Regions from separate parts of the Priestia sp. YIM B13486 genome, predicted to be linked through region 1. Evidence: riboswitches for the same ligand, from Rfam matches in the RefSeq annotation. Region 1 holds a riboswitch; each other region holds the start of a gene.
What was found. A riboswitch is a leader RNA that binds a small molecule or an ion and turns the genes downstream of it on or off. The one in region 1 is predicted to bind cyclic di-AMP.
Positions count from the first base shown of each region.

Region 1 (9,883 bases):
TTTTAACCGGCTCACGTTCTTTTACAACGTAATTTTTCAAATCATCCATGGTCATGCTTCCATCGCGTTTTTGAACTTCTTTAACAAGCGCTTTTCCAATTTCTCCTTTATAAAGAGCGTCTGATCCTTCTTTTTGAATAAGCTTTAATGTTTTAGCAAGATCCGGCTGAACAAGCTTATCTCCTTCTTTTAACGGCTTGCCATTCGGCACGAATACATTACCGGCCGTTTGGTATCTTTCAAGCTTGTCCACATTTTCATCAATGTACTGAGCCATCGACCAATTTACTTTGATTCCTTGTTCTGCTTGAGCAATAGCTGGTTTAATAACATCTGATAAGTCCATTGTTCCATAATCTTTAAGGGCTGTTTCTACTCCTTTTAGCGTACCAGGAACTCCAACTGCTTTTCCTGTTATGTGACGCTTACTGAAAGGGATGACTTTTCCTTTTGAATCTAAAAACAGCTTAGGCGTGACATCAGCTGGTGCCATTTCACGGCTGTCTAGCATCGTAATTTTATCTTTCTTTTTTTCATAAATCATCATAAAGCCGCCGCCGCCGATACCTGACATCATCGGTTCCACAACGTTGAGAGATAATTGAATAGCAGCTGCCGCGTCCACAGCATTTCCGCCTTCAGCTAAAACTTTCCTGCCCGCTTCAGCAGCCAGCGGGTGAGATGCCGCTACAATTCCTTGTGTAGCACCTCGTTTCATTGAATGGTCGACACCCGGAACTTCAGCAGCAGCTGGTGTGACAACTAAACTTAAACTAAATAATGCAATAACCAACATCTTCATAACCTTCACCTGGGTCTCCTCCTTCAAATACATTATTTCACATCGTCTGAAACGATGGATTTCACAAAGAATAAATTGGTTTATTATGATATTTTTTACATATGTGTATAAATAAAAAGCAAAGTAAATCAGACCTTTGCTTTTTTTAGTTAGTCGCATGTTTAACTTTTCTCTATTCATTTACAATTATCTATATTTTCTAACAATTTATCCATAGGCTGATAGTTTCTTACTATTTTTGGAATTATGTAGACTGAACGCTCTAATAATGTAGAAAATCTAGCAGTTAAGAAGTCGTTGGACTTACATGCACTTCTTAAAATTTCTATAAATATTCTTATTGTTATATAAAAAGCAATTCTTTATGAAAATCAGCATATGTTTCCTAAAAACCAAAAATAAAACAGGACTTTTGATTCACCGTCCTGTTTGCAGCATGTTTTCGACTTTTTTAATATCCCCGTGAGTAGGATTGATTTCCCGGGCATAAGCAATTTGTTCTTTCGCTTTTTCCATTTCTTTTAATTGAATATAGGTTTTTGCGAGTTCGAGCGGCAGCATAACCCCTTCAAAACCAAGATCTTGTGCCCGCTGCAAGTAAGACAGCGATTTTTCGTAATTCCCTCCAAACATAAGCGGAGTTTCCCGGTATTTTATTCCTCGAACGAAGTGCGCCAAGCTTGAAGATGGATTTAATGTTAGTGCCTGATGAAGAGCTCTGTCCATTTCTAAATTTAATACCATTTTTTCAAAAATAATTGATTCTTCGATTTGCTTTGCTAAACAAACCGCTAAGTAACAGTACAAATCAGATGCTTGAGGTTTTTTCTTCATTTCTTGTTGAATTTCACGTTTGATCTCTTTCCACTTACCCTCTTCTAGCTGATTCATGACGTATTCTACATGTATTCCCACCACTTTGCCCTCCTTTTCCTCTTTATCATAAAGGATTTCTGCACAAATGAAAAAAGTAAGTGTTCTTCATTTTTCTCAAAAGATCGTTACCGTTAAAAAATAGGCAAATTTCTCAATCAGTTAACCCAATTAGTACATAGGATATAGAGAATTTTATTAAAGGAGGTTACACATATGGGCGCAAAAGGCGGTTTTGGTTTTTCATTTATCGTTGTTTTATTTATTCTATTAGTAATCGTAGGATGTTCTTGCTACTACTAATTTTTAGAGGGGATGAACATCATTCATCCTCTTATTTCAAAAAAAACCATGCTTTCGCATGGCTACATACCGATTAGATGAATGAGTAGAGGAACTCATTGTTCGGCAATATTGAAGAAATTTTTGGTTTTTACTTCCGCCTAGTATGCCCTTTTTGACGGGGGCTATGCGCAAATAAAGTTAACGTTTAAAAGCGAAAGCCAGACGCACCTACAATAACAAGTAAAACAAATAACACAACGATTAACGCAAAATTTTGTTTTCCCACGTACCATCCCTCACTTCCTGTTATCTGCTTTTAGTGTATGCAACAGCTTGGCAAAATGTTTAGGACAGGGGTGCGGATTTTTTTAACGAGAAAAACCTTCAAATTTCGTCAAAAAAGTGAATCATATTTTTGTTTCTTTCGTTATATATAGTAAGAGATTTTTTTACTATAAAAAAGGGGGGCCTTTAATGCGCCGACATTCTAAATTGCCCATTGTTCTTGTCTTTGCCTTCTTTTTATTCATCGCAACTGTTTTGTGCGTAACCTCTTATATGTCTTGAACGTATAAATAATATAAAAAAATCGCCTCATCGAAGGCGATTTTTCTACCCCAGCATTATATCTTCATTTGGATAACGAACGGCTTCACGCTTTTGCTTAGATAATGAAAACGCAAGCGTTAATGGCCCCACTTTTCCTAAAAACATGATAAAGATAATAATCACGCGTCCAAAGTACGAAAGTTCAGGAGTTGCTCCCATCGATAAACCTACTGTTCCAAATGCAGAAACAACTTCAAACATAATTTTTACAAACGGCAGGTTTTCCGAAATATTTAACAGGAAAATGGCCCCAAATACAAACATAATTGAAATCATCGTGATGGCTAGTGCCTTAAACACGTGAAGAGGAAGAAGTCGTCTCTTTAATAGCACAATATCTTCCCGGCTTCGTAAAAATGCCCATACAGAAAAAATAATCACCACAAACGTCGTGAGTTTGATACCGCCTCCTGTTGAAGCACTTCCTGCACCAATAAACATTAACATAACCATTAAAAATATAGTGGAATCATGCAAACTTCCTATATCGATACTATTAAAACCTGCTGTACGTGTCGTTACAGCTTGAAAATAAGATGCCCACACTTTGTCTCCTAATGACAAACTTCCGAGCGTATGTGGATTGCTGTACTCCAAGAAAAAAATAAAAAGCATGGCAACCACGTTAATCGCAAACGTGCTGATGATCATAATTTTCGAATGCAGCGTTAGCTTTTTATAGGATTTTTTTACCCACATATCTGCAAGGACGGTAAACCCTAATCCACCGATAATGAACAAAAAAGAAATCGTTATGTTAATAATGGGATCTCCTACATACTGAACCAGGCTGTCAGATAATAGTCCGAACCCTGCGTTATTAAAAGCCGAAATCGAATGAAACAAGCTAAAGAACAGCCCCTTAGACCATCCGAACTCCGGAACCCAGCGTATCGCTAGAAAGATAAGTGCAACAAACTCAATTAAAAATGAAAAGATAAACAGTCTTTTAACTAGCAGGACAACTCCGCCGATGCTCGTTTGATTTAATGCCTGCTGAACGAGCATACGCTCTTTAAATCCAATTTTTTTACCTAGCATCATAAAAATCAACACGGCAAATGACATAATGCCAAGACCGCCTATTTGAATTAACAGCATAATAATCGTTTGACCAATGACGGTAAAACGTGTACCTGTATCTACGACGGCTAAGCCGGTTACTGTCATCGCGGAAGTAGACGTAAAAAGGGCGTCTACCCACCGGATGGGCTCAGTAGTAGAAACAGGCATCATCAATAGAAGAGCACCTATAATAATTCCTCCGCCAAAAATGGAGACAAGCAGCTGCGGAGGGGTGAGTTTAATGATTTGTTTTTTCATAAGTTAAACTCCTTCTTCTTCAAAACGGTTCAAATCGCGATTATGTCCGATAACAATCAGCATATCTCCTTGTTCAATTATTTCATGCGCGGTAGGCGAAATCACCATTTCCCCGTCTTTTCGCTGAAAGCCGATAATGTTGCAGCCGTACTTGGCACGAATGTTCAAATCAAACAGCGTTTTATTATGAAGTTTCTTAGAGGCGACAATTTCGACAATACTATAATCCTTTGACAGTTCAATGTAATCAATGATCTTTTCTGACACCACGTGATGAGCAATACGCTTAGCAATATCGCGCTCAGGATGAATGACTTTGTCCGCTCCTATTTTCTCCAGCACCTTTTGATGATACATATTCACTGCTTTTACCCATACTTGCTTAACGCCCATATCTTTTAAAAGCATCGTTGCGAGCACGCTCGCTTCGATATCATCCCCAAACGAAATAAGAGCATGATCAACATTGCGAATACCTAGCCCCTTTAAGCTAGCTTCATCAATTGCATTCGCCTGCACAACATATGTAGCTGAGTTGCTAAATTTATTTACTACCTCCTGATTGCGGTCAATAGCGAGCACATCCACATCCAGATTAGCAAACTCTTCAACCAAACTGCCTCCAAAACGACCTAATCCCAATACAGCAAACTGTTTTTTCATAATGTATTTATTCCTTTCTTCAACTGCTGTGTGTTCTCTTAGCTTATACTTTTTCTAAAAAATTACATCTTTTTCTTAAAAAAAGCGCAAAAAAACACAGGAAGGCTCCTGTGTTTTTTCACACTCTTCCCCCTCAAAACGCTTGCGAAGTTAGCTGTCGGGTTCGGGTTTTAAGAGTAACCCTACCTTTTTAAGGATTCACCCCGGAGCACAATATGTGCGTAAATAATGGGTCCTCCGCTCCGTAATGGATTAAGCGATTTTTATTCAAATGTCTATGATCTATTTTTTAGAATAATCGATTCGATTCATGATACATTTCACTTCACGAAAGCTATCTTACTCCTGTGGATTTTGTCTGTCAAGATATTTTTAGGGAAGACCTCACTTGCCCTGCAAGCTGCAAAAATCATATAAATCTAAACTGACAATCATTTTGTGAAATTGATCAAATAAATTAATAACAGCTAAAAGCTCTAACAGCTGCGTATCACTGTAAAATTTCTTTAATTGATCCATATCAGCATCCGTCAACTCCCTTGGACGCACCCGGTATACATCAATAAATCGAAACAGCAGTCGATCTTTTTCTTCCAGCTCTTTTTCTCTTAACACTTTTTGATTAAGCGTCTCATCGCCTACATATGACATGCTCATACATGTCTCACAGCCGTTAACACCTGCTAGGTAAAGCCTCATTTTTTCCTTAGTCTCTTTTTCTACTATACCGCTGTTCCAAAGCGTTTCGTAAAGCTCATCGTACAATCTTTTTACATGCGGAATTAAATTCAATGCTTTTTCAAAATTTGTTCCCTCTTCGTTTGCTAATAAAACTCTTGCCATTTTTCACTCACTCCTTTTTAATTATTATAGTAAGAAAAATGGAAATTTCAGATTACATATAAAACATTTTATCTACTATTACTAATCAAATGAAACGTTAATGAGAAAGAAGGTTTTCAATTGAAAATTGATGAAATTGATTTATCGATTTTGCAGGCGCTGCAGCAAAACAGCCGCCTTTCCTTACGAGAGCTAGGAAAACAAATTAATTTGTCTCCTCCTTCGGTGGCAGAGCGAGTAAGGCAGCTAGAGAGCTTTGGCGTTATAAAAGGGTATACGATTGATATTGATTATGAAAAGCTGCATTTGCCCGTGTCGTGTTTTATTGAAGTAACGATGAAAAACGGAGAGCACGAGCGTTTTAAACGATTTATTTCTCAGTATCCCTACGCTTTATTCTGTGAACGCATCGCCGGGCAAGCCTGCTTTATTACAAAGCTTCAGCTTCCTCACCTGCACATACTCGAACAATTTATTAACGAAATTACACCTTATGCCAAAACGATTTCACACATCGCCCTTTCTCATGTGAAGATGGCTCCTGCATTATTGAGTCATTTAAAAGATGAAAAGTGATTGAAACGTAACGAAAAAATCCGAACGAATCATCGTTCGGATCTTCTTTCCATTAAACTACTTTTGTCCCAGCCTCTTTTATTCGTCCAACAGCATAAAAAATAACCCTCCAAAGCTGGAGGGTATAAATTTTCCGAATAATGAAAGTTTTACAACTTCATTTTATCAGGTGCCGACATTTCTGTCTACTTAAAAATGTAAAAGAGCTCTCTATTAATAGAAAGCTCTTTTACCTGCTTGTTTTTTGAAAACAATCAATCTATATAAAAGGAAACTACCTAAGGTTAAAAGTCACGTGAAACCTTGGCAGTTGATCCTGGATATACCGGTTGTTATGATTCAAAACAAGTTCTTTCATCATTTCTTCTTTGACTTCTGATTCCGTTTTTTTATCTTTTTGTTTTAAAATAAGAATATAATAGACTTTACCCATTTTAATGGGCTCACTACTCTCTCCGATGTGCTGTTTTTTTAAAACATCTATAAAAGAAGGAGATAGACTTGAAAGCTTTAGATTATCAGCATTCTCTATTTTGCTGACTGTCTGGAATTCAGCATATTTTTTTTGAACGTCCTGAAGAGATGTTCCCTTTTGCAGTTCAGCCGCAGCGGCGTCGGCATCATGTAAAGTGGAAAAAGCCAGCTGCGTAAAAGATACGCGCGTTAGATCGTTTTCAATACGTTTATAGTAAGCAGTTAGTTCATCAGACGTAATTTGTTTGCGGAAATATTCTTCTAATTTAAACTGATTCGTTAGCTGGTTGGTTACATCACTGGAACGAATATTTAACACTTCATAACCTTGTTTTCTTGTATCCTCGTCATATGAGCGTTTAATTTGCTTCCACATATCCTCGACTTGTTTTTGTACTTTATCGCTTGTCTTTAGATGTGAAATTAAGATTTTTTGCATAACAAGCTGCCGCAATAACTCTTTGCGGTAGCTTGTATCATTTAGCGGAGCATCTGGATTTAAGAACCCTTCAACGGCTAAAAAACGGTTGAATTCAGCTCCTGTCACCTTGCCTCCCTCATACGCTGCCAGTTCTTTGGTAGAAGATAGCTGACTAATTTCTACAGAAGGAAACATCGTGTTTGAATGCTTCCCTCCGCAGCCGGTTAAAAATCCGAACGCTGTTAATACTGCTAGCAGCAGCTTTAACGGTGTTGAACTCATCCATTGTTATCCTGCTGTTCTGAAAGCTTCAGAGAAATAGTTTGTTTTTTTCCATTTCGGTACACGTCTAATTTTACCGTGTCTCCTACTTTACGTTTTGTGTATAGATATTGACGTAAATCACTGGATGTTTTGACTTCGTTTCCATCGATGGCAACAATCACGTCTTTTGATTGTAAACCTGCATCAGAAGCAGAAGAGAATGGTTCAACCGTCGTTACGACAACTCCTTCAGACGTATCGCTTGTTAGGCCTAGCTGGTTTTGTTTTGTTGCAGCTGAAAGCTGACCTACATCTTGAAGACCTACCCCCATATATGGACGCGTTATTTTCCCATTTTTCATCAGCTGTTCAATCGTCGGCTGCACTTCATCACTTGGAAGAGCAAAGCCGATGCCTTCTACATTGTCTTCTGAAATTTTCATACTGTTGATGCCGACTACTTCACCGGAAGAATTGATAAGTGCACCGCCGCTGTTTCCTGGATTAATCGCCGCATCCGTTTGAATTGCATCTACGTTCCAATTTTCTGAAATAGGGACAGAGCGTTTTGCTGCGCTCACGATACCTTGTGTGACAGTACGAGAAAACTGTTCACCAAGAGGATTTCCGATTGCAAGCACCGTTTCACCCGCTACTAAATCCGATGATTTTCCGAACTTCGCCACTTGTTCAACATTTTTGTCAGACATTTCAAGCACCGCTAAATCCGTTAGCGCGTCAGCTCCGACAATTTTAGCTTTTTCTTTTTGTCCGTTTGAAAGTGACACTTCTACTTCGCTTGCGCCGTCAATAACGTGGTTATTGGTCACAACGTAGGCTTTTCCATTTTCTTTTTTGAAAATAACACCGGAACCCGTTCCTGCTTCTTGCGTTTGGGTATCTCCAGAAAATGGATTTGTTTGCTGTTGAATATTGTTCACGCCTACAACAGCAGCTGATACTTTATTTACAACTGAAACAAGATCTGACTGATTCACGGTTGTGCTTACTGTTCGAGGCGTTGTGCTCGTTGTTGTTGCGGTTTGAGTCTGCGTTGTTTGATTCGCTGTTTGCGTATCAGCTGAATCCATTAACCCCAGCTGGGGAGCACCGTATAGCACAATTCCTCCACCTAGCACTGCTCCGGCGATAGAAGACGCAATCACTGGAAATAAGCGTCTTCTTGGAGGCTGTGATGATGACGCAGGCTGATACTGATCGTAGCGCTGCTGGCGGTTTTCATATTCTTCTTTTCGTTCTTGCTCTCTTTCATAATCACGTGGATCCATGAAAAACACTCCTTTTAACGTAGCAAATTTTATGTTATCTATACTATAAAATAAAAGTTTGGGATAAGTATCAAAACAATGTGTGAAATTGTGAAAAATTTCTTTATAACAGCAAACACGTAGTATAATAGCGGGTACATAGACCTTTAAAGAAATGCGCACATATGGCTTAATATGCTTTATTTACCTTAATTTTCATATATTCAGAGGAAGGTGTCAAATTTGAGCTTTACACTATATTTAGTAGAGGATGAACAAAATTTAAACGAAGTTTTAACCCTTTACCTTCAAAAAGAAGGCTGGGACGTTCGCTCATTTTTTAACGGCACGGACGCCAAAGAAATGATTGCAACCCCTCCGCATCTGTGGATTTTAGATATTATGCTGCCTGATATTGACGGGTATCAGCTCATTCGGGAAATCAAGCAGCAAACGCCGCATGTGCCTGTTATTTTCATTTCAGCCCGCGATGCCGATATTGACCGGGTTCTTGGGCTTGAAATGGGCAGCGACGACTATTTATCAAAGCCTTTTTTGCCTCGTGAACTAGTTATTCGAGCAAACAAACTGCTAAACCGCGTATATGGTTCCAATCAAAAGAAAACCGATACCATTATGCTGACTCCTTATGAAATCGATTTACATACTCGTACAGTCAGTGAAGATGGAAAGCCGATTGATTTAACGTCTAAAGAATTTGATTTTCTTGTCACTATCTCAAAAGACCTTGGACAGGCTTTTTCACGGGAGCAGCTGCTGAATCTCATTTGGGGAGAAGATTATTTTGGCACAGACCGAGTGGTGGATGATTTAGTAAGGCGCGTGCGTAAAAAAATGCCGCAAGCACGAATTGAAACGATTTATGGATATGGATACCGGATGATGAAAGCATGAAAAACAAGTCGCTTGCATTTCAAATTTGGCTCGTCATCTCCGGTATTTTACTGCTTATTTCAATTTTGCTCGCTATTTTATTCCCAACGACGCTCAGGCAGTTCTTCACGAATGAAATTTATACCACTATTGAAAATGAACAGCATATTTTAAAAGAATACGGACTGCCAAGCCGCTCAGGTGAATACTACTTTAGCAACGAAGACAGTGAACCAACACTTGGAAATCGAACCGTGGATCATATTTTATTGCCTGAACATGCGGATATCTCGTATTTTTCATCACGGGTGTTGCCTCAAGACTTTTTGAGAAAAGCACAGGAAGATGCAATCAGTCAGCGAAAAATCGTCGCTCGCTATGAAAAAGATCTTGGCAACCGGACGCTTTTTTATGTAATTCGAAAAGTAAGCGTAAACGGACAGCCTGCTTTTTTACTTTCATTTTCGTGGGATACGTATCGCAACGCGCTCACTTCTACTCTGTTTAAACAGCTGCTTCTTGTAATTTCAATTGTATTTCTATTCAGCTGGCTTCCATCTATTTGGCTATCAAGATATTTAAGCAAGC
Region 1 covers NZ_JBHZOZ010000009.1:122,241-132,123, forward strand. The annotation lists gene ggt (gamma-glutamyltransferase) at 1-811, opposite strand, end outside; gene ACFX4G_RS21145 (tetratricopeptide repeat protein) at 1,220-1,717, opposite strand; gene ACFX4G_RS21150 (YjcZ family sporulation protein) at 1,892-1,978, shown strand; gene ACFX4G_RS21155 (YjcZ family sporulation protein) at 2,166-2,246, opposite strand; gene ACFX4G_RS21160 (TrkH family potassium uptake protein) at 2,573-3,892, opposite strand; gene ACFX4G_RS21165 (potassium channel family protein) at 3,896-4,555, opposite strand; cyclic di-AMP (ydaO/yuaA leader) riboswitch at 4,680-4,824, opposite strand; gene ACFX4G_RS21170 (carboxymuconolactone decarboxylase family protein) at 4,940-5,398, opposite strand; gene ACFX4G_RS21175 (Lrp/AsnC family transcriptional regulator) at 5,519-5,974, shown strand; gene ACFX4G_RS21180 (peptidyl-prolyl cis-trans isomerase) at 6,249-7,151, opposite strand; gene ACFX4G_RS21185 (S1C family serine protease) at 7,148-8,422, opposite strand; gene ACFX4G_RS21190 (response regulator transcription factor) at 8,645-9,316, shown strand; gene ACFX4G_RS21195 (sensor histidine kinase) at 9,313-9,883, shown strand, end outside.

Region 2 (9,883 bases), on a different contig from region 1:
ATATGTCGTATAAGCAAGCACTAGTTGATTAAAATGATAGATGACAGTAAAGGGGATGGAAAAAACATAATGATTTAGTCATTTTTTCACACTAAAGAAAAATAGTCTAGATGATTCATTTTTAGCTAAGGACCCGGAATTTATACCGAACATAGCGACTGCTTTTTAAAACAAATAAAAGCTGATATCTTGTTTTTTGGTTATAGCATGTAAGGTTTTTATTACAAATTATTAAAGATTCTTATCTTTTTGCAAATACACATTGTATTTCATAGTTTTAACAATTATGATAAAAAAGCAAGTGTCAAAATAGGAAAATAGTTGAGCATGGAAAACGAAGCGATAAGCTTATTAATTTGAAAGAAAGGCAAGGTATATAGCTTTATGTGGGAAATTATTGTAGCAATCATTTTAGGGATTGTAGAAGGTTTAACAGAGTTTGCTCCTGTTTCGTCAACTGGGCATATGATTATTGTGGATGACCTGTGGTTAAATTCAAAAGAATTATTTTCATCTCCCGTAGCTAATACATTTAAAATTGTTATTCAGCTAGGGTCGATCTTAGCAGTAGTAGTTATTTTTAAAGATCGTTTCATTAATTTATTAGGATTGGGAAAAAAGCCAGCCGCTCCAATTGGACCGACAAATCGTTTGAATTTAATGCAAGTAATTGTTGGTCTGTTACCCGCAGGAGTGTTAGGTCTTTTGTTTGATGATTACATTGATGAACATTTGTTTTCTTTAAATACGGTGCTAATTGGCTTAGTAGTCGGAGCTGTATTAATGATTCTAGCAGATTTGTTTGGACCTAAACGTCCGCGTGTAGAGACGGTGGACCAAATGTCTTATGGACAAGCACTGGGTATAGGACTGTTTCAATGTATTGCTCTTTGGCCAGGTTTTTCTCGTTCAGGCTCAACGATTTCAGGAGGGGTTCTTCTTGGAATGAGCCATAAGGCAGCGGCAGATTTTACATTTATTATGGCAGTGCCAATCATGGCAGGAGCAAGTGGACTTTCATTGGTTAAAAACTGGCAGTATTTCACATCAGATGCACTACCGTTTTTTATTGCTGGTTTTATCAGCGCCTTTATTTTTGCGCTGGTGTCTATTCGCTTTTTCCTGAAATTAATTAATCGTATCAAATTAGTACCATTTGCACTATATCGAATTGTGTTAGCAGCTATTCTATATTTTGTATTTTTATAAAATAAACATGCGTGTTCTTTAGTCCCTTAAACTTCTAATAGAGACTCAAAGAGCAAGAAAAAGCTATTGCAACATTGCAATAGCTTTTTTGTATAAATATATATTATCGCCTTTTGAAAGCGTTTTATAAACATGGGTATTGACAAAACGTGTCGAAAAATAGTAAATTAATATTTGTGCAGTATAAAGTTAAGTAAAAGTAAGACTTCTGTTTAGTTTTATTGACTGTAAAAAACGTATGACAACGTATAGATCGTTTTAATTTTATAAAAACTGAATAATAAGCTTAATCGTATAGAGCGGGGGAATCATTATCGGCAGTAAAGCTGCCTTGGGGTGAATCCTTACAAAAGGTAGGAAACTCTCAATTCCGAATCCGACAGTTAACCCCGTTTGCTTTATTGAGAGAAAGAGCCCAAAATAGCGTAAGTAAAAGGCTGTTCTTTCTTAAGAATAGTCTTTTTTTGTTTTTTCAGAAAAGTATATACAAATGTCATACATCTTTGGGGAGGTACATCTATGAAAAAAATTCGTTTTGGTTTGGCTACGCAGATTTTTACCGGATTAATCCTCGGTGTTCTTGTAGGGGTAATTTGGTTTAACGATCCGCGTGTAGTAACATACCTACAGCCGCTAGGAGACCTATTTTTAAGATTAATTAAGATGATTGTTATTCCAATTGTTATCTCAAGCTTAGTCGTTGGAGTTGCAGGAGCAGGAAGCGGCAAACAGGTCGGAAAGCTCGGCGTTAAAACCATTCTCTATTTTGAAATTATTACGACTTTTGCAATTGTAATCGGTGTATTGGTTGCTAATATTTTTCATCCTGGGCAAGGTGTAGACATTCATTCAGCACAGAAGAGTGATATTTCACAATACGTTGAAACATCCGAACAGCAAGAAGGAAAGTCAGTGGCTGAAACTTTCTTACACATTGTTCCGACAAACTTTTTCCAGTCAATTGTTGAAGGAGACATGCTAGCAATTATCTTCTTTACAGTGTTATTTGCACTAGGAGTAGCGGCAATTGGGGAAAGAGGAAAGCCAGTTGTACAATTCTTCGACGGTGTTTCTCACGCAATGTTTCACGTGGTAAACCTTGTAATGAAAGTGGCGCCAATTGGTGTATTTGCTTTAATTGGTGTAACAGTTTCAAAATTCGGCTTAGATTCACTCCTTTCATTAGGAAAGCTTGTTATCTTAGTTTACTTAGCGTTAATTTTCTTCCTACTTGTTGTATTAGGAGGAATTGCGAAATGGGCAGGAATTAACATTTTCCACTTATTCCGCTATATGAAAGATGAACTGTTGTTAGCATACAGTACATCTAGCTCTGAGACAGTTCTTCCGCGAATTATGGAAAAACTTGAAAAGATGGGCTGTCCAAAAGCTATCGTATCGTTCGTTGTACCAATTGGTTATACATTTAACCTAGATGGTTCCGTTCTTTATCAAGCGATTGCAGCGTTATTCTTAGCGCAGGTGTATGGTATTGATTTAACGATCGTTCAACAGCTGACGCTCATTCTGGTATTGATGGTTACATCTAAAGGAATGGCTGCGGTGCCAGGAACATCATTTGTTGTATTACTGGCTACTCTTGGAACAATCGGCGTTCCGGCAGAAGGATTAGCCTTCATTGCTGGAGTAGACAGAATCATGGATATGGCACGTACGGTTGTTAACTTAGTAGGAAACACACTAGCAGCAATTGTGATGTCTAAATCTGAAGGCAAATTTGACCCTAAAAAAGGTACAGAGGTCATGAGAGCCGGCTAATTTATAAATTAAAAAGCTACTTATTCTATTCAAAAAATTAGAATAAGTAGCTTTTTTCATAATAATTCCTTTATTATTATGGAAATTGACCCTATAATATGTAACATCAGGTATAAATATATCCAAATTTTATTCTTACATAAAAGCAGTCACTGGTTCCTTTCTTTATCAATAAATATAGAGATAGCTTAGCTAGTTGGGGGATAGTAGAGTATGTGGAAAAAGCGAATATGGGTCATCGCCTCGATAGTAATCGTATGTTTGTTAATCCCTTACAGTTTACCGATTGTGTTTGCTTTATTAACAGCATTAGCGCTTGAGGGTATTGTTCAAAAATTGCATCAATCTTTTAAAATGAAGAGAGTCTACGCAGTGCTTATGACCTTCATTTTATATGTTGTTTCGCTCATACTTATTGGATTTTTTATTGTTCGGACAATCGTTACGCAAGTGGTTGCTCTTTCAAAGATAGCGCCTTCCTTTGTAAAAGAAATCTATGAAACCGCGATTTATCCAACTATTATTAAGTGGAAATACTATTCAAACGCTCTTCCTACAGAAGTGATTTCTTCTATCGAGCGCACGCTTGAAAAAACCGTAAATTCATTAGATTCTCTATTAAAAAGTACCGTGGAAATCATCATTAGCTTTGCTGCTACTGTTCCTGGGTTTCTACTAGAGTTTCTTATTTATTTAGTAGCGCTTGTATTTATCAGCCTTGAGCTGCCTGCTATTAAAAATAAAATTAAGTCATTTTTAACAGAAGAAACGAAATATAAGCTACAAGTTGTCATCACTCAGCTTATCCAAGCGGGGGTTGGTTTTATTAAGGCACAAATTATCTTAAGTGTCATGACGTTTGTAATGGCTTATGTAGGGCTTTGGTTATTAGATGTTCCGTATACCGCGCTGCTTAGTTTATTAATTGTAATTGTCGATATCTTACCAATCCTTGGGACGGGCTCGGTGCTCGTTCCATGGGGGATTTTTGCTCTTACGCAAGGGCATGACTCATTAGCAATCGGCTTATTTATTCTATTTGGAGTCATTACGGTAGTAAGACGTGTAGTAGAACCAAAAGTATTTTCTACAAATATGGGTATTTCACCTTTGGCTGCATTAGTTAGTTTGTACATTGGATTTAAACTTTTAGGCTTTGTCGGATTATTTTTAGGACCGGCTTTAGTTATTTTATACGATGCTCTTCGTAAAGTAGGTATTATTCAAATTAACTTTAAACTATAAAAGCGCTGGATAAAACTAGCGCTTTTTTTTATTGAAACTTTTGTAGTACGTAATACGTAAAGAGGGAAAGGAAAAAACTATGCCGCGTTGGTTTTTATCTATCAATCGGCTAAATTATAGTTTTGCAGTCTTAGATTTAATGACATGAGGAGGAGAATTTTTGTTAGAGTCGGTTTTACTTTCTTTAATTGAAGCGCTAAAACAGCTCTCTTATTTTGGCGTAATTCTAGCATTAACGTTTGAGTTTGTCCCGGCAGAGCTTGTTTTACCTTTAGTAGGGTATTGGGTGTACCAAGGTGATATGAACTTGTATCTGGCTATCCTTGCAGGTACAGTAGGCGGTGTTTGTGGACCGTTGACTCTTTATGCACTGGGACGTTACGGTGGACGACCGCTGATTTTAAAATATGGAAAATACTTTTTGGTGAAAGAAAAAGAAATTGACGCCGCCGATCGCTTTTTTAATAAGTACGGCAGCGGGGTTGCTTTTTTTGGACGCTTTATTCCAGGAGTGCGCACGGCTATCTCTTTTCCGTGCGGGATGGCAAAAATGAATGTATGGCTGTTTTCTATTTATACATTTGTGGCGATGCTTCCAGTAACGGCTATTTACGTATATTTAGGATATAAGTTAGGACCTAAGTGGAAAGAGGTGGGGCCGATTGTGTCTCAATATATGCAGCCTATTGGAATCGGAATTGTTGTTTTAATTGCACTGTTTTTTATCATTAAATATGTGCGGAATAAACAAGTAGGGCAGAGCTGATAAATCGAGGAAAAGAGTGAGGATATGTCAGAGTATGAGCAGTTAAGAGTAGAGTTACGAAAAATTGAAAAGTGGGAGAAAGACCAAAAAGGACTTTTTTTCTGGGAGCGGCTGGCTCGTTTGCCTTTTTCAGCTTTAGATAAAGTAACGCCAAAGTTCATTCATCAAAAAATAGAAAAATTATTAGATGAAATTGCTAAGTATGTTGATAATGGAGGCCAGTATTTAGCTAATACGTCTGCCACGCTAGAAAAAGCATCAGCACAATTACAAGAAAAGAAACAGCTTTCGATAGAGGATATTCAGCATTTATCTCTGCAAGAAATGGATGAATTGGCAGAGCATTTTATTGAAGTCCGAAAAAAGAATGCACAGCTTCAAGGAGCTACAACCGGTATAGGCGGGATTTTTACACTAGCTATTGATGTTCCTTTTGTATTAGGGCTTACACTTAAGACACTGCAAGAAGTGGCTGTTTCTTATGGTTACGACCCCACTGAGCAAGAGGAACGAATTTTCATGGTCAAATGCATGCAGTTTTCGTCTTCTGACATTGTAGGGAAACGTGCGATTTTAGAAGAATTAGCAAGCGGAAATCGAACGCAGAGCTTGCAGCAGCTGCAAGGGTGGAGAGAAGTGTTTCTAACCTACAGGGACAACTTGGGCTGGAAAAAGCTGTTCCAAATGATTCCTATAGCAGGAATGGTATTTGGAGCGTATATTAACAAACAAGCAATTAGCGATATAGGGGAAGTTGGAATGATGCTTTATCGTAAAAGACGTATTTTGGAAAAAGTCTCACAATCGCAAAAATAAAAAGAGACTGGTACGAAAGTATTTTAGTTGAAGAAAAATCCGAACGAGTTTGATTCTTGGTTGAGAATCAAATACGTTCGGATTTTTCCATTGGTATAGTAAATGTAGCTTTCATGTGTTAAGTCTATTTCCTTAATCAAAATGAAAAGTAGGAATGGTAATAGTATTTTTTCGTCTGGCAATCAGTAAATAAATAATTCCGATTATACTCCATACAATACCGATAAATAAGGATGTTTTTTCTAAGTTAAGCCACATAAAAAATAAAAATAAGCTGCCGAGTAAAGGCATAAGTACATATGAAATATATCCACTGAGAGATCGTTTGTTTTGTTGAATAAAATAATGGATAAAAACCGCTATGTTCACTGAACTGAACGCAATTAAAGCACCAAAATTAATTAAAGAGGTAGCTTTTTCAAGAGACAGACCTAGTGAAATTAAAGAGAGGCCACCAATAATCACTACGTTCCAAACAGGCGTCTTTGTTTTAGGGTGAATATAGCCAAAAATTCCCCGAGGCAGATAACCATCTTTCCCAATTGCATAGAGAAGTCTTGATGCACTCATATGTGAGACAAGTCCAGAAGCAATAGTTGAAGTCAAGGCCGCTGCTACAAAAATAGATTGAAAAAGCTGGCCACCAATTTTATAAGCGATCTCCGCTGATGCACCTTCTAAATCATGAAACAAAGAGGCTGAAGGGAAAAGAAGCTGCGCAGAGTAAGAAACCGTGATAAATAAGGCGCCTCCCGTACACGCAATAATAAGAATCCCTTTAGGAATGGTTTTCTCAGGCTTAAGTGTTTCTTCGGCCATAGTGGTTACAGCATCAAATCCTAAAAAAGAAAAGCATAAAATAGCTGCTCCGTTTAATAACAGAGATATAGAGGCCGATTCACTTATAAACGGTTTAAATGATAGCTCTTGGCCTTGAGTTGTAGCACTTAAAATAATAAAGATAATAGCGACTAAAATTTGAAAAGCAACTAATAGCGTACCAAAAGAAACGGTTAAATGAACGCTGAAAATATTTATTATGGTCATGATGACAACAAAGCTGATAATCCATACGGCCTTTGGAACACCTGGAAACAGAGAGCTTAGGTAAATATTTGTCAAAAGCGCATTAATCATTGGCAGAAATAGATAATCAAGAAGAGCCGTCCATCCTACCAAAAAACCAATGTTTGGATTCATTACTTGCTGTGCGTATGTATAAGAGGAACCAGCTCCGGGAAAAGCTTTTACCATCCTTCCGTAACTAATGGCTGTAAATAAAATAGCGATCAACGTGAATGCATAAGCGCCTGAAACATGTCCATCTGTTGATTCAGTTACAATGCCAAATGTATCAAAAACGGCCATAGGTGCCATGTAGCCTAACCCTATCACAACGATATGCCATAATTTTAGTTGTTTAAGAAGAGAAGGTTCATGATTCATATTTGTCATCCTTTCTGTGTATAATCATTCTGCATTATTTATTATTATACTATATTATTAAATTTGTCATCTTTTTTTGAAAAAGAAGAGAAAATTGCGGGCTAAGAGATAAAGAGCATTTAATTGATTACTAGATAAAGCAAAAAAATGCTTTTTTTCACTTTGATTTTTACCATTGAGTCTAGAAAGTATTTTACATAAAATGAAAGAAAGTAAAAAAGCTTCGTTTAGGTGATCTACTTGTAATAAATACGAAAATAAATTTTTGAATGCGGTTACATTTTTGTTGGTGTACAAAATTAAGAATGATGGTGAAGGAGATGAAGGAAGTGATTGCTACACCCTATATAAACTTGGAGATAAACAAGGAACCAGGTGTGCATGTCGTATTGGATGAAACAAAAAAAGATGGTGTTTACTTTATTAAATTAACGGTCAAGTCGGTTAAAAAAAGAATTCTTCCAAAAATGAAATTAAAATGGAGCGTTCCATTGTTAGATATCCAACTGTATAAATCTTTACAAACTAGTAAGGGCGATGTGAATGCCTCTTTTGTTCATTGTTTTATGAATAAGAATGGTTCTAACCGCTACACCATTGCATGTTCAGACATACGTCATCCTATTCTGTGTGCTCCTAATTGGAAAGACATGTGTTTAGATGTAGAAATGACCTTATTTAGTGAAAGCACTTGGTCTCTTCATAGCTATGAAACTGAACTGCGAGTAGACACAAGAATAGTTGAAACAGAAGAGTTATTCAAAGGTTTAGCGAAATGGTATGAGAGAAAAGAGATTAATCTAGCATCTGCTTTTGAGCATGCAACGGCAATAGATGAAAAAGGAAATGTCTCGTTAGATATTTGATGGTAAGGAGAGGAATAAAATGGGGATCTTATTTAATGAAGGTACAAAGGAATTTCACCTGCAGGGACGCGATGTAAGTTATATCTTTTCAGTGTTGAGAAACGGGCAGCTCGGTCACTTGTACTATGGAAAAAAGCTTAAGCACCGTTCATCTTTTCAGCATTTTTTACGTGTAGAAACAAGAGGAGCTAGCGCTTCGGTATATGAAGGAGAACTAGCATTTTCTCTTGAAACAATCAAACAAGAGTATCCTTCTTATGGAACAACAGACTTCAGAGAGCCAGCCTATCAACTTCTTCAGCAAAACGGAAGCCGAATCACAAATTTTGAATACGATAACCATAAAATTTACAAAGGCAAGAAGCCATTAAAAGGCTTACCTGCTACATATGTAGAAGAAGAGAGTGAAGCCACAAGTGTAGAAGTTGAACTGATTGATAAATTGCTCAATGCATCACTTATTTTAACGTATACCGTTTACGAAGACCGAAATATTATTACGCGTCACTCACGATTTGAGCATAGAGGAGAAGAACCAGTCGATATTTTGCGTATCATGAGCGGCAGCATTGATTTGCCTACATCAAATTATGAGATGGTTCAGCTTTCCGGTGCGTGGATTCGAGAAAGACACGTGAAAACACGAATGCTTCAGCCTGGTATTCAAAGTATTTCTAGTGCGAGAGGTACAAGCAGCAGTCAGCAAAACCCATTTTTAATTTTAAAAAATCCAGCTGCAACTGAACACAGTGGAGAAGCGTATGGTTTTAGTCTTGTATACAGCGGAAACTTTCTTGGACAAGTGGAAGTAGATCATTATAATGTATCAAGAATAACGATGGGAATTCATCCTTTTGATTTTCAGTGGCGACTAGAGAGTGGAGAAACTTTTCAATCACCAGAACTAGTACTGGCTTATTCAAATAGCGGTCTAAACGGACTTAGCCAAGAGTATCATGAGCTTTATCGCAAGCGTCTAGCTAGAGGAAAATGGCGGGATTTGGAGCGGCCAGTTTTAATTAATAACTGGGAAGCGACGTACTTTGATTTTAACGAAGAGAAAATTGTACATATTGCCAAAGAAGCACAAAAGCTGGGCGTTGAACTTTTCGTATTAGATGACGGCTGGTTTGGCAAGCGTAACGATGATACAACTTCTCTTGGAGACTGGTTTGTAGATAAAAATAAGCTTCCGGGCGGTATGAAGTCATTGGCTCAAAAAGTAACGGATTTAGGTATGGACTTTGGGTTATGGTTTGAACCCGAAATGATTTCAAAGCAAAGCGACTTGTATGAAAAGCATCCAGATTGGTTGATTCATGTGCCAAATCGTCATCAATCTCATGGACGAAATCAATATGTGCTTGATTTTTCAAGAGAAGAAGTAGTGAATTATATCTATGAACGAATGGAAGCTATTTTAAGTGAAGCACCTATCTCTTATATAAAATGGGATATGAATCGAAATATAACAGAGATTGGATCTGTTGGGCTGCCCGCGAACCGTCAGTTTGAAGTAGTACACCGCTATATTTTAGGTGTGTATGATTTGTATGAGCGACTAACAAAGAAGTTCCCGGATATTTTATTTGAATCATGTGCAAGCGGGGGAGCTAGATTTGATCCGGGAATGCTTTATTATGCTCCTCAAGCTTGGACGAGCGATAACACGGACGCGATTGAACGTCTAAAGATTCAGTACGGCACGTCTTTTGCCTATCCAATCAGTTCAATGGGAGCACACGTATCAGCCGTA
Region 2 covers NZ_JBHZOZ010000023.1:17,397-27,279, forward strand. The annotation lists gene ACFX4G_RS27580 (undecaprenyl-diphosphate phosphatase) at 385-1,209, shown strand; cyclic di-AMP (ydaO/yuaA leader) riboswitch at 1,483-1,622, shown strand; gene ACFX4G_RS27585 (glutamate/proton symporter GltT) at 1,729-2,988, shown strand; gene ytvI (sporulation integral membrane protein YtvI) at 3,202-4,233, shown strand; gene ACFX4G_RS27595 (DedA family protein) at 4,394-4,999, shown strand; gene ACFX4G_RS27600 (EcsC family protein) at 5,024-5,815, shown strand; gene ACFX4G_RS27605 (APC family permease) at 5,948-7,261, opposite strand; gene ACFX4G_RS27610 (hypothetical protein) at 7,582-8,127, shown strand; gene ACFX4G_RS27615 (alpha-galactosidase) at 8,147-9,883, shown strand, end outside.
Region 2: it holds a riboswitch for cyclic di-AMP, as region 1 does, so the genes downstream of both, ACFX4G_RS27585 (glutamate/proton symporter GltT) here and ACFX4G_RS21165 (potassium channel family protein) in region 1, are expected to answer to the same signal.

Region 3 (9,883 bases), on a different contig from region 1:
GGATCGAAAAAAATATGATGAAATGGCAAGCAAATCTGAAAAGCTTACAATGGTGAGCAAGTTAGCGGCAGGAGTAGCACATGAAATTCGTAATCCAATGACGGCGATTAAAGGGTTTATTCAGCTGTTAAAAGCATCGAAACAGTACAACGAAGAATACAATGATATTATGCTTGAAGAATTGAATCGCGTCGAATCCATTATTCAAGAATTTTTAACGCTGGCCAAGCCTAAAATTGAAAACTCATACCACCCCAAAAGTCTCAATCAAATCATACGTCATGTGACATTACTATTAGATACACACGCCAATTATAAAAACTGTCGTATTATTAATGAGATTAGTGATGAGATTACAATCTTTTGTGAAGAAAATGCGCTTAAACAAGTTTTTATTAATTTAATTCAAAATGCGCTTGAGTCAATGAGCAAAGGTACAGTTAAAGTCACCGTTGAGAAAAGAAATGAATACGGCATGGTCATTATCGAGGATGAAGGCTGTGGAATTGATGAGCAATCTTTAGCTCGGCTAGGTGAACCATTTTATTCCACTAAACAAACAGGAACGGGGCTAGGGTTAATGATTAGCTACCGAATAATCGAACAGCATCAAGGGCATATTTCATTTGCGAGTAAAGTAGGAGTAGGAACAAAAGTAGAAATTGCTCTTCCGTACATTAAAGAACCAGTGAACATTTCATAGCGCTTGCTATTCGTTCACTGGTTTTTATTTGTTCGGAATAAAAACGAATGTTTTTTAAATATTTTATTTTAATGTTCGTGTATATTGTTGACTAAAGGATTTTTTTTTGATATATTATCAAATGGCTAGAAAATAACCGAATGATAATAAAAAAAGAAAATTCGGTCAATAACTTTTATCTTTTACCCAAAGAAAAAAGATGATGGGAGAATGTACAATGAACTCAAATTATGATGTTATTGTGGTAGGGGCAGGACCCGCTGGGATTTTTACTTGCTATGAGTTAACGTTAAAATTACCGGAAGCAACTATTTTATTAATCGATAAAGGACACGATATCTATCGACGTAATTGTCCGATTCTTCAGAAAAAAATTGAAAAATGTCCGCCTGCGGTTGGCAAAAAAGAGTTTGCTGGCTGTTTGCCCGCTTGTTCTATTACAAATGGTTTTGGTGGAGCCGGCGCATATTCAGACGGGAAATTTAATATCACCAGTGAATTTGGAGGTTGGATGACGGATTATCTATCTGAATCACAGGTGGTAGATTTAATTAAATATGTGGATGAAATTAATTTAAAACACGGAGCAACCGATACGATTACGGATCCGTTAACTGATAAAGTTCGTGAAATTGAAAAACGCGGATACGCAGCAGGATTAAAGCTATTGCGTGCCCAGGTGCGTCATTTAGGAACAGAGCAAAATTTGGAAATTTTAAAAAGCATTTATGAATACTTAAAAGAAAAAATTGATATGCAGTATAAAACGGAAGTAGCCGATTTAATAACAGAAAAAGAAGACGGTCAGCATATCGTGCGCGGTATCGAATTGAAGAATGGTGAAAGAATTACGGCTGATAAAGTGGTTGTTTCACCAGGTCGAGACGGCTCGAAGTGGATGAGCGACTTACTAAAAAAACGTCGTTTGAAAATGATTAACAATCAAGTGGACATCGGCGTTCGAGTCGAAACATCCAACGTTGTTATGGAAGAAATCAACAAGCACTTGTACGAAGGGAAATTCATTTACAATACGTCTGTAGGTACAAGAGTCAGAACGTTCTGCAGCAATCCTTCAGGACATGTGGTAGTAGAGAATCATTCAGGTATTATGTTAGCAAATGGACACGCATACAAAGATCCGAAGCTTGGAAGTCAAAATACGAACTTTGCGCTGCTTGTTTCTCATAAATTTTCGGATCCATTTGATCAGCCGAACGAATATGCGCACGAAGTATCAAGATTAGCTAATATGCTGTCAAACGGGGGCTTAGTTGTTCAAAAGTATGGAGATATTTTAAAGGGCCGTCGTTCAACAGCGACTCGAATTAAAGAAGGCTTTTTAGAACCAACGTTAAAAGAAGCTGTACCTGGTGACTTGGGCTTAGTGCTTCCTTATAATACGATGAAAAGCTTAATTGAAATGACAGAAGCACTGGATCATGTAACGCCTGGGTTAGCATCTGAACATACGCTATTTTACGGTGTGGAAGCGAAATTTTACTCCGCCCGTCCGAAGTTAAACGATAAGTTTGAAACTGAAATTTCTGGTTTATACGTGGGAGGAGACGGAGCTGGTATTACGCGAGGGCTCGCGCAGGCAAGTGCGTGCGGTGTGTGGGTAGCGCGTGACATTGTTGAAAAATTAAAGAATCGCAAAGCAAGTTCTGAACCTGTTACTGTATAAAAAAAGAGGCCGTCACGGCCTCTTTTTTTTATGTGTTAAATAACGAGAGCGACTAAGTAAAAAGTAAAGAACTTGTACCGCTCCAACTCCGATAGTTTTATATGATAATTACCCGCTCTTTTTTAAAAAGTATGACGGAATCCATCCTTCTATCGTGAACAGAATTAAATACAATAAGGCGAATTGATAATGTCCATTTCTTTGCATCAATAAATTCAGTGGAATTTTAAGGAGGGTATATCAAGCAATACAAGGATAAAATCAACAGTTGAAAAGAGTTATTTTTTGATGAGTAAAATATTTATGAAAGCAATAAAGTACACGGATATTAGAATAATTATGCAAATTTATGAATGAGAGTTAATGAGAATAAAGTTCACTTTACAAACTATTTTTTGAATTAATTTTTTATCCATTAGATTGTAAGTCTTGTTAAATAAGTATTTGTGGTTTATTGAAATATGATGTAAAAATTTTAAAATATAACAATTATCAACTTTTTATGATAAAATCATGCATTATTTTTGAATAAAAACTTGACAGAAACATATAAAATGAATTTTAATTAAAGTAACAATTATTATCATGCAAAAATATTAAAGAAAATTATTTGCTTAATCTCTTTTGTTTTATAAGAGAACGGGGGACCCATATTTGTGCGTAATGTACTTGGGGTGAATCTTGAATGAATCAAGTAGGGTAACTCACGTACCCGAATCCGACAGCTAACTCCGTAAGCATTCAGTGAGGGAATAACAGGTCTATGACACCATGATATTCTCATGGTTTTTTGTATAGCTAAAAATATTCCTAAACTATTAATCTGAAAATTTTTAATATATTGTATATTTTGAGTGTTATCGTTCTCAATGCATGGTAAAATAAGTATAGTAGTTAGAATCATTCTAATATAATTTATTTACGGGAGGTAAATCTATGAAGCTATCGACAAAGATCATTATCGCGCTAATTGCTGGTGCTATTGTAGGAGTGTTAATTAACGCTTTTGCTCCAAGTGCTTTTGCTCCGCTGGACAAGTACTTGTTTACACCGCTTGGCCAAATTTTCTTAAGCTTAATTAAAATGCTTGTTGTACCAATTGTGTTTTTCTCTATCACGTTAGGTGTAGCAGGTTTAGGAGATCCTAAAAAACTAGGAAGAATCGGGGCTAAAACAGTTTCGTACTTCCTAGTGACAACAACCGTTGCTATTGTAATTGGTTTATTATTAGCATTTGTTATTAAACCAGGAACATTTGGATCTTTTGATACAAAAAACGCTTCTTTTGAAGCCGAAAAAGCACCGCCGGTTGGAGAAACATTCTTAAATATGATTCCAGTCAATCCAATTCAAGCGATGGCTGAAGGGAATATGCTTCAACTTATCGTTTTCTCTATCTTTATCGGTTTTGGTATAACGATGCTTGGAAGTAAAACAAAAGGGCTTTACAATTTACTTGAGCAAGGCAATGAATTGATGATGTACCTTGTGAATCTAGTGATGAAGTTTGCTCCTTACGGAACATTTGGGCTTCTTGCAACAGCAGTCGGAAGTCAAGGCTGGCAGGCAATTAAAGCGATGGGGCTGTACATGATTGTAGTCGTGCTCGCACTGTTTATCCATTCGATCGTAACATATGGGGGATCAGTCGCTCTTATGGCCAGACGTAACCCAATTGAATTCTTTAAAGGTTTTGCTCCTGCGATGACAGTTGGATTCAGTACATCAAGCAGTAATGCAACGCTTCCGATTTCAATGAATGTGGCTCAAAAAAATCTTCGTGTCCCGGAGTCCATCAGCAGTTTTGTTCAGCCGTTAGGTGCTACCATTAACATGGATGGAACGGCAATTATGCAAGGTGTAGCGACTATTTTTATTGCACAAGTATACGGCGTTGACCTGTCGCTGGGTGCTCTTGTGACGGTTGTATTGACAGCGGTGCTTGCTAGTATTGGTACAGCAGGTGTGCCTGGAGTTGGTCTCATTATGCTAGCAATGGTATTGAGTTCGGTTGGTCTGCCTGTAGCAGGTATCGGATTGATTATTGGAATTGATCGCTTGCTTGACATGCTTCGTACATCTGTAAATATTACGGGAGACGCTGCGTGTGCCGTTATTGTGGCTGAGTCAGAAGCAAAGCGTATCGATAAATCTGTAACGCAATCAGCTTAATAAGCGTAAAAGCTCTAGCTATATGCTAGGGCTTTTTTTATTGGCAAGAAACTCTTCGTTTCAGCATACAGTTTAATAAGAGTGTATGTTTGAAAGGAGAGTGCGGAAATGAATAAAACTCATGTAATAAAGCCGCTGCTCGACGACGACTACCCAGTTATTTCATATGGAAAAGGAATTTATTTGTACGACCAAGATGGAAAAAGGTACATAGATGCTTCGTCGGGGGCAGTTACAGCAAGTATTGGACACGGCGTAAAAGAAATTATTGATGCGATGACCGATCAGGCACAGAAAGTTGCGTTTGTATATCGGTCGCAGTTTACAAGTGATCCAACAGAAGCCTTAGCTAAGAAACTATGTGAATTAAGCAGCAATCATTTCCAGTGGAGCTTTTTTGTTAACAGCGGGACAGAAGCGACTGAAACGGCTATGAAAACGGCAATTCAGCATTTTCAAGAGCAAGGAAAGCCAACCAAAACAAAGGTTTTGTCACGCTGGATGAGCTATCACGGTATTACAATAGGAGCTCTGTCTATGTCAGGGCACGTTGGAAGACGAAAACGCTTCTCGTCTTTGCTTGAAGATTATCCTTCGGTTTCGCCTCCTTATTGCTATCGGTGTCCATTTCATCAAACCTATCCATCTTGTAATCTTGCTTGTGCACGCGAATTGGAAACAGTTATCAAACGAACCGGCCCTGAACATATTGCTGCTTTTATTACAGAGCCCATTGTAGGAGCAGCCGGAGCAGCGCTTACACCTCCTCCCGGTTATTATGAAGTGATAAGAGAAATTTGCGATAAATATGATGTGTTATGGATTGCGGATGAAGTCATGACTGGAGTTGGGCGTACAGGCGTGATGTTTGCGTATGAGCACTGGGGAGTTAAACCAGACATCATGACGCTTGGAAAAGGAGTAGGAGCAGGATATACACCAATAGCCGTTACGTTAGCTAGCAGCAAAACGATTGAACCTATCATGAACGGATCCAAATTAATTATGAGCGGACATACGCTAAGCGCTAATCCGCTGTCATCCGCTGTAGGGATAGCTGTTTTAACCTATATTGAAAAGCATGATCTTGTTCAAGAAGCAGCGCTGAAAGGAGACTATTTAGTAGGGGAATTGAAGAAGCTTCAACTTCTTTACCCTATCATTGGTGATATACGTGGCAAAGGCTTACTAGTTGGTCTTGAGCTTGTGCAAAATCCAAAGACGAAGGAGCCTTTTTCATCTTCGGAAAATATGACGGCACGCGTAATAAGTAAAGCCCAAAAAAATGGTCTTCTCCTTTATCCTTCACAAGCAGGAACAGACGGAGTAGAAGGAGACGGTATTATTATTGCGCCACCATTTACGATTACTCATCGTCAGCTTGATGAAGCGGTCGATCTGCTTTCGAAAACATTGCATGAAGTGCAAAATGAAAAACAGAGAAATGAGGTGAAATGAGTGACAAAGGTCGAAAACTCATTTCAAAAGATCACAACTGTGGAACAAGCGATTGAATACGTGGATCATGCGGCTACGTTGATGATAGGAGGATTTGGAGGAGTAGGCAGCCCGCCTTCTCTCATTGATGGTCTGATTGAAAGCGGAAAATCAAATTTTACATTGATATGTAATGATTCAGGCTTTCCTCATATTGGTGCGGGAAAATTGGTAAGCCAAGGAAGAATTCAAAAGCTGATTGCTTCTCATATTGGGTCGAACCCAGTGGCTGGAACGCTGATGACAGAAGAAAAGCTGGAAGTTGAGTTTTCTCCTCAAGGAACGCTTGCTGAACGGATTCGAGCGGGAGGAGTTGGACTCGGAGGAGTACTGATTGATGTAGGAATAGAAAATGACATTATTCAATTTGGAAAAGAAAAAGTGGAAGTAGACGGCAAGACATTTTTAGTGGAAAAGCCGCTCACAGCCGACGTTGCTTTTGTGTATGCAAAAAAAGCAGATCCATTCGGCAACTTGCTTTATGATAAAAGCGCTCGAAACACTAATCCGTTAATGGCAATGGCAGGTCGTATAACTATCGCTGAAGTGGATGAAATTGTTCCTCTTGGGGACATTGACCCAGAGAACGTGATGACGTCAGGTGTATTTGTGGATTATATTGTCCCTTCGAAAGGAGTGAATTGGAAATGGGTTTGGGAATAGATATTCGTCATCGTATTGCAAAACGTGCTGCGGCTGAAATTCAAAACGGCATGATTGTTAATTTAGGGATTGGCATTCCTTCTCTTATTCCTAATTATGTGCCAAGCGCTGTTCATGTGATGTTTCATGCTGAAAATGGAATTTTAGGGTTAGGATCTTCCCCTCCTTTAGGTGAAGAAGATGAGAATGTTTGTAATGCAGCAGGCTATCCAACAACTACCGTTCAAGGGGCTTCATACTGTGACAGTGCTACAGCCTTCGCGATGATTCGAAAAGGATACGTCGATATGACCATTCTTGGTGCGTTGGAAGTGAGTGAAAAAGGGGATTTAGCTAATTGGATTGTGCCAGGTAAGCGAGTTCCTGGGATGGGAGGAGCGATGGAATTAGCTCAAAAAGCGAAAAAAGTCATTGTGCTAATGAATCATACGAGCAAGACAGGAGAACCGAAGCTGGTTAAGACGTGCTCTTTACCTCTGACTGCTTCGGGCTGCGTGGGATTAGTTATTACAGATCGGGCGGTTTTTAAAGTAGAAAAAGATGCGCTTCTTCTAACAGAGTTAATGTCTCCTTATACTGTAGAGGATATTTTGAGTTCAACAGAAGCGACAGTTCGCCTGAGTGATCAATTGATTACGATACCATAAGGAGGACCCTTACATGAACATACAGCAATCTATTCATAACTGGATGACAGAGCATCGTCAAAGTGCAGTGCGTTTACTCAAGCGTTTCGTAGAAGAAGCAAGCGTACAAGGTTCTGAAAAGCATGCGCAGGCAATTGTTATTGAACGCCTTCGACAGCTGCAGTTAGATATTGATATATGGGAACCGGACGAAAAAATACTTCGCAGCCATGAAGCTTTTGCCTCCAACCGTTCTACTTTTCGAGACAGTCCGAATGTGGTAGGCGTGTTAAAAGGGAAAGGCGGAGGGAAATCCATTATTTTGAATGGGCACATTGATGTAGTGCCACCCGGAGATCTTTCACAGTGGACGGAAGACCCTTATACGGCTGTTGTAAAAGATGGAAACTTATATGGACGCGGAGCAACGGATATGAAAGGAGGAAATGTGTCGTTACTCTTAGCTATTCAAGCGTTGAAAGAGCTAGATATTTCACTAAAAGGAGATGTTATTTTTCAAAGCGTAGTAGAAGAGGAAAGCGGAGGGGCAGGAACACTTTCCTGTGTACTTAGAGGGTATAAAGCAGATGGTGCCATCATTCCAGAACCAACCAACATGAAGATCTTCCCTAAACAGCAAGGCTCCATGTGGTTTCGAGTGACCGTGCATGGAGTAGCAGCACATGGAGGGACTCGGTATGAAGGCGTGAGTGCGATTGAAAAAGCAGCTGTTGTGCTTAAACATATTGAGGGTCTTGAAAAAGAGAGAAACAGCCGAATTACCGATCCGCTCTATAATAAAATCCCCATTCCCGTGCCGATTAATATCGGAAATATACAAGGCGGAACGTGGCCTTCTTCAGTCGCTGATCAAGTAATATTAGAAGGCAGGATAGGAGTTGCTCCGCATGAAAAAATGAAAAATGTCAGAGCAGAAATGAAATCCTGGCTTGAACTTTTGGCTCAGCGTGATGAGTGGTTTGCTGAGCACCCTGTCGACTTGGAATGGTTTGGGGCCCACTGGCTTCCCGGTGAAATTGAATTGGAGCATCCGCTTATGACCTCTCTTTCGTCCTCTTTTTATCAAGTGAAACAGAATCAGCCGATCATTGAAGCATCTCCTTGGGGAACGGACGGAGGGATACTGTCACAAGTAGGGGATATTCCAACAGTTGTTTTTGGACCGGGAGTAACAGAAGTGGCCCACTTTCCGAATGAGTATATTTGTATTCAAACGATGCTTGACGCAGCGGAAATTATTGCTCTCACTGTAGCAGACTGGTGCAGTATTGCGGACTAAGCTAAAAAGGGAGAGGATACAAACAAATGGGGAAACAAGAAAATATTTGTCAGCCAACCTTTGCTATGACTCTTTTTTTAGATGAATATAACAAGCGTCTGAGAGTAGATGATTACCGGGGAAATGTAAACGATATTTACAGCTATATATATAAAGAAATTGATAAGAAAACGTACGAAAAGTGGATTATAAAAGCACGTGCTGAACATCTGTTGGACTGGATAAGCTTGGGATTTTCTTTAGAAGCAACTGTTCCCTACTATTTTAACGGAAGCGACGCGTATCTTTTATGCTACTATACGTCTCAATCCCGCCGAGAAAGCGGGGAGACGTTAAAAGAAACAGAGCTGCTTCAAGATGTGTTGAATTTGCCGACATCTGATTATTCTTCTTTATCGAATCAACTGATCATGCGCCAAGCCATTTCATCTGACGCTAAACAACTTTCTCAGCTCTACCGTCAAATCTTCACAGTGTATCCTACTCCCCTCTACGAAGAAGAGTATCTCTCTAATTTGCTTCAAGAAGATAGCTTGTTTTATATCATAGTTGACAAGAACGATATCGTTAGCGCTGCTTCTGCTGAAATTGACTATGTCTATCACAATGCTGAACTAACGGATTGTGCGACTCTCCCTGCTTACCGAAAGTATGGATTCATGAAGCATTTATTAAACGCACTAGAGGCGGAGCTAAAACAGCGGCATATTTTTTGTGCATACACAATAGCGAGAGCGCTTTCATTCGGGATGAACGCCGCCTTTCAGCAGCTTGGCTATACCTATACGGGAAGGTTAACGAATAATTGTTACATTTATAAATCGTTAGAAGATATGAACGTATGGGTGAAGGATCTGTCAAAAAGTAAAGGGTGAGAAATAATTAACCAATTTATGGGCTGTAACATATAACAATAGTAAATCTTCATAAAGGAGCGATTGTATGTTATATGATTTATATAAGCCGTCCCGACACTGGAAAGATATTGAGTTATGGAAAGATGTTCCTGAAGAAAAATGGAATGACTGGATTTGGCAATTAACAAACACAATTCGAACGTTAGATGATTTAAAAAAGGTTATTAACTTAACTCCTGAAGAAGAAGAAGGAGTACGCATTTCAACCAAAACCATTCCGCTCAATATTACGCCTTACTATGCATCTTTGATGAATCCAGATGATCCTCGCTGCCCCGTCCGTATGCAGTCTGTTCCGGTTGGCAAAGAACTTCATAA
Region 3 covers NZ_JBHZOZ010000015.1:85,261-95,143, reverse strand. The annotation lists gene ACFX4G_RS25280 (ATP-binding protein) at 1-703, shown strand, start outside; gene ACFX4G_RS25275 (NAD(P)/FAD-dependent oxidoreductase) at 921-2,390, shown strand; cyclic di-AMP (ydaO/yuaA leader) riboswitch at 2,992-3,146, shown strand; gene ACFX4G_RS25270 (dicarboxylate/amino acid:cation symporter) at 3,327-4,562, shown strand; gene ACFX4G_RS25265 (aspartate aminotransferase family protein) at 4,671-6,020, shown strand; gene ACFX4G_RS25260 (CoA transferase subunit A) at 6,021-6,722, shown strand; gene ACFX4G_RS25255 (3-oxoacid CoA-transferase subunit B) at 6,707-7,369, shown strand; gene ACFX4G_RS25250 (peptidase) at 7,383-8,648, shown strand; gene ablB (putative beta-lysine N-acetyltransferase) at 8,675-9,523, shown strand; gene kamA (lysine 2,3-aminomutase) at 9,591-9,883, shown strand, end outside.
Region 3: it holds a riboswitch for cyclic di-AMP, as region 1 does, so the genes downstream of both, ACFX4G_RS25270 (dicarboxylate/amino acid:cation symporter) here and ACFX4G_RS21165 (potassium channel family protein) in region 1, are expected to answer to the same signal.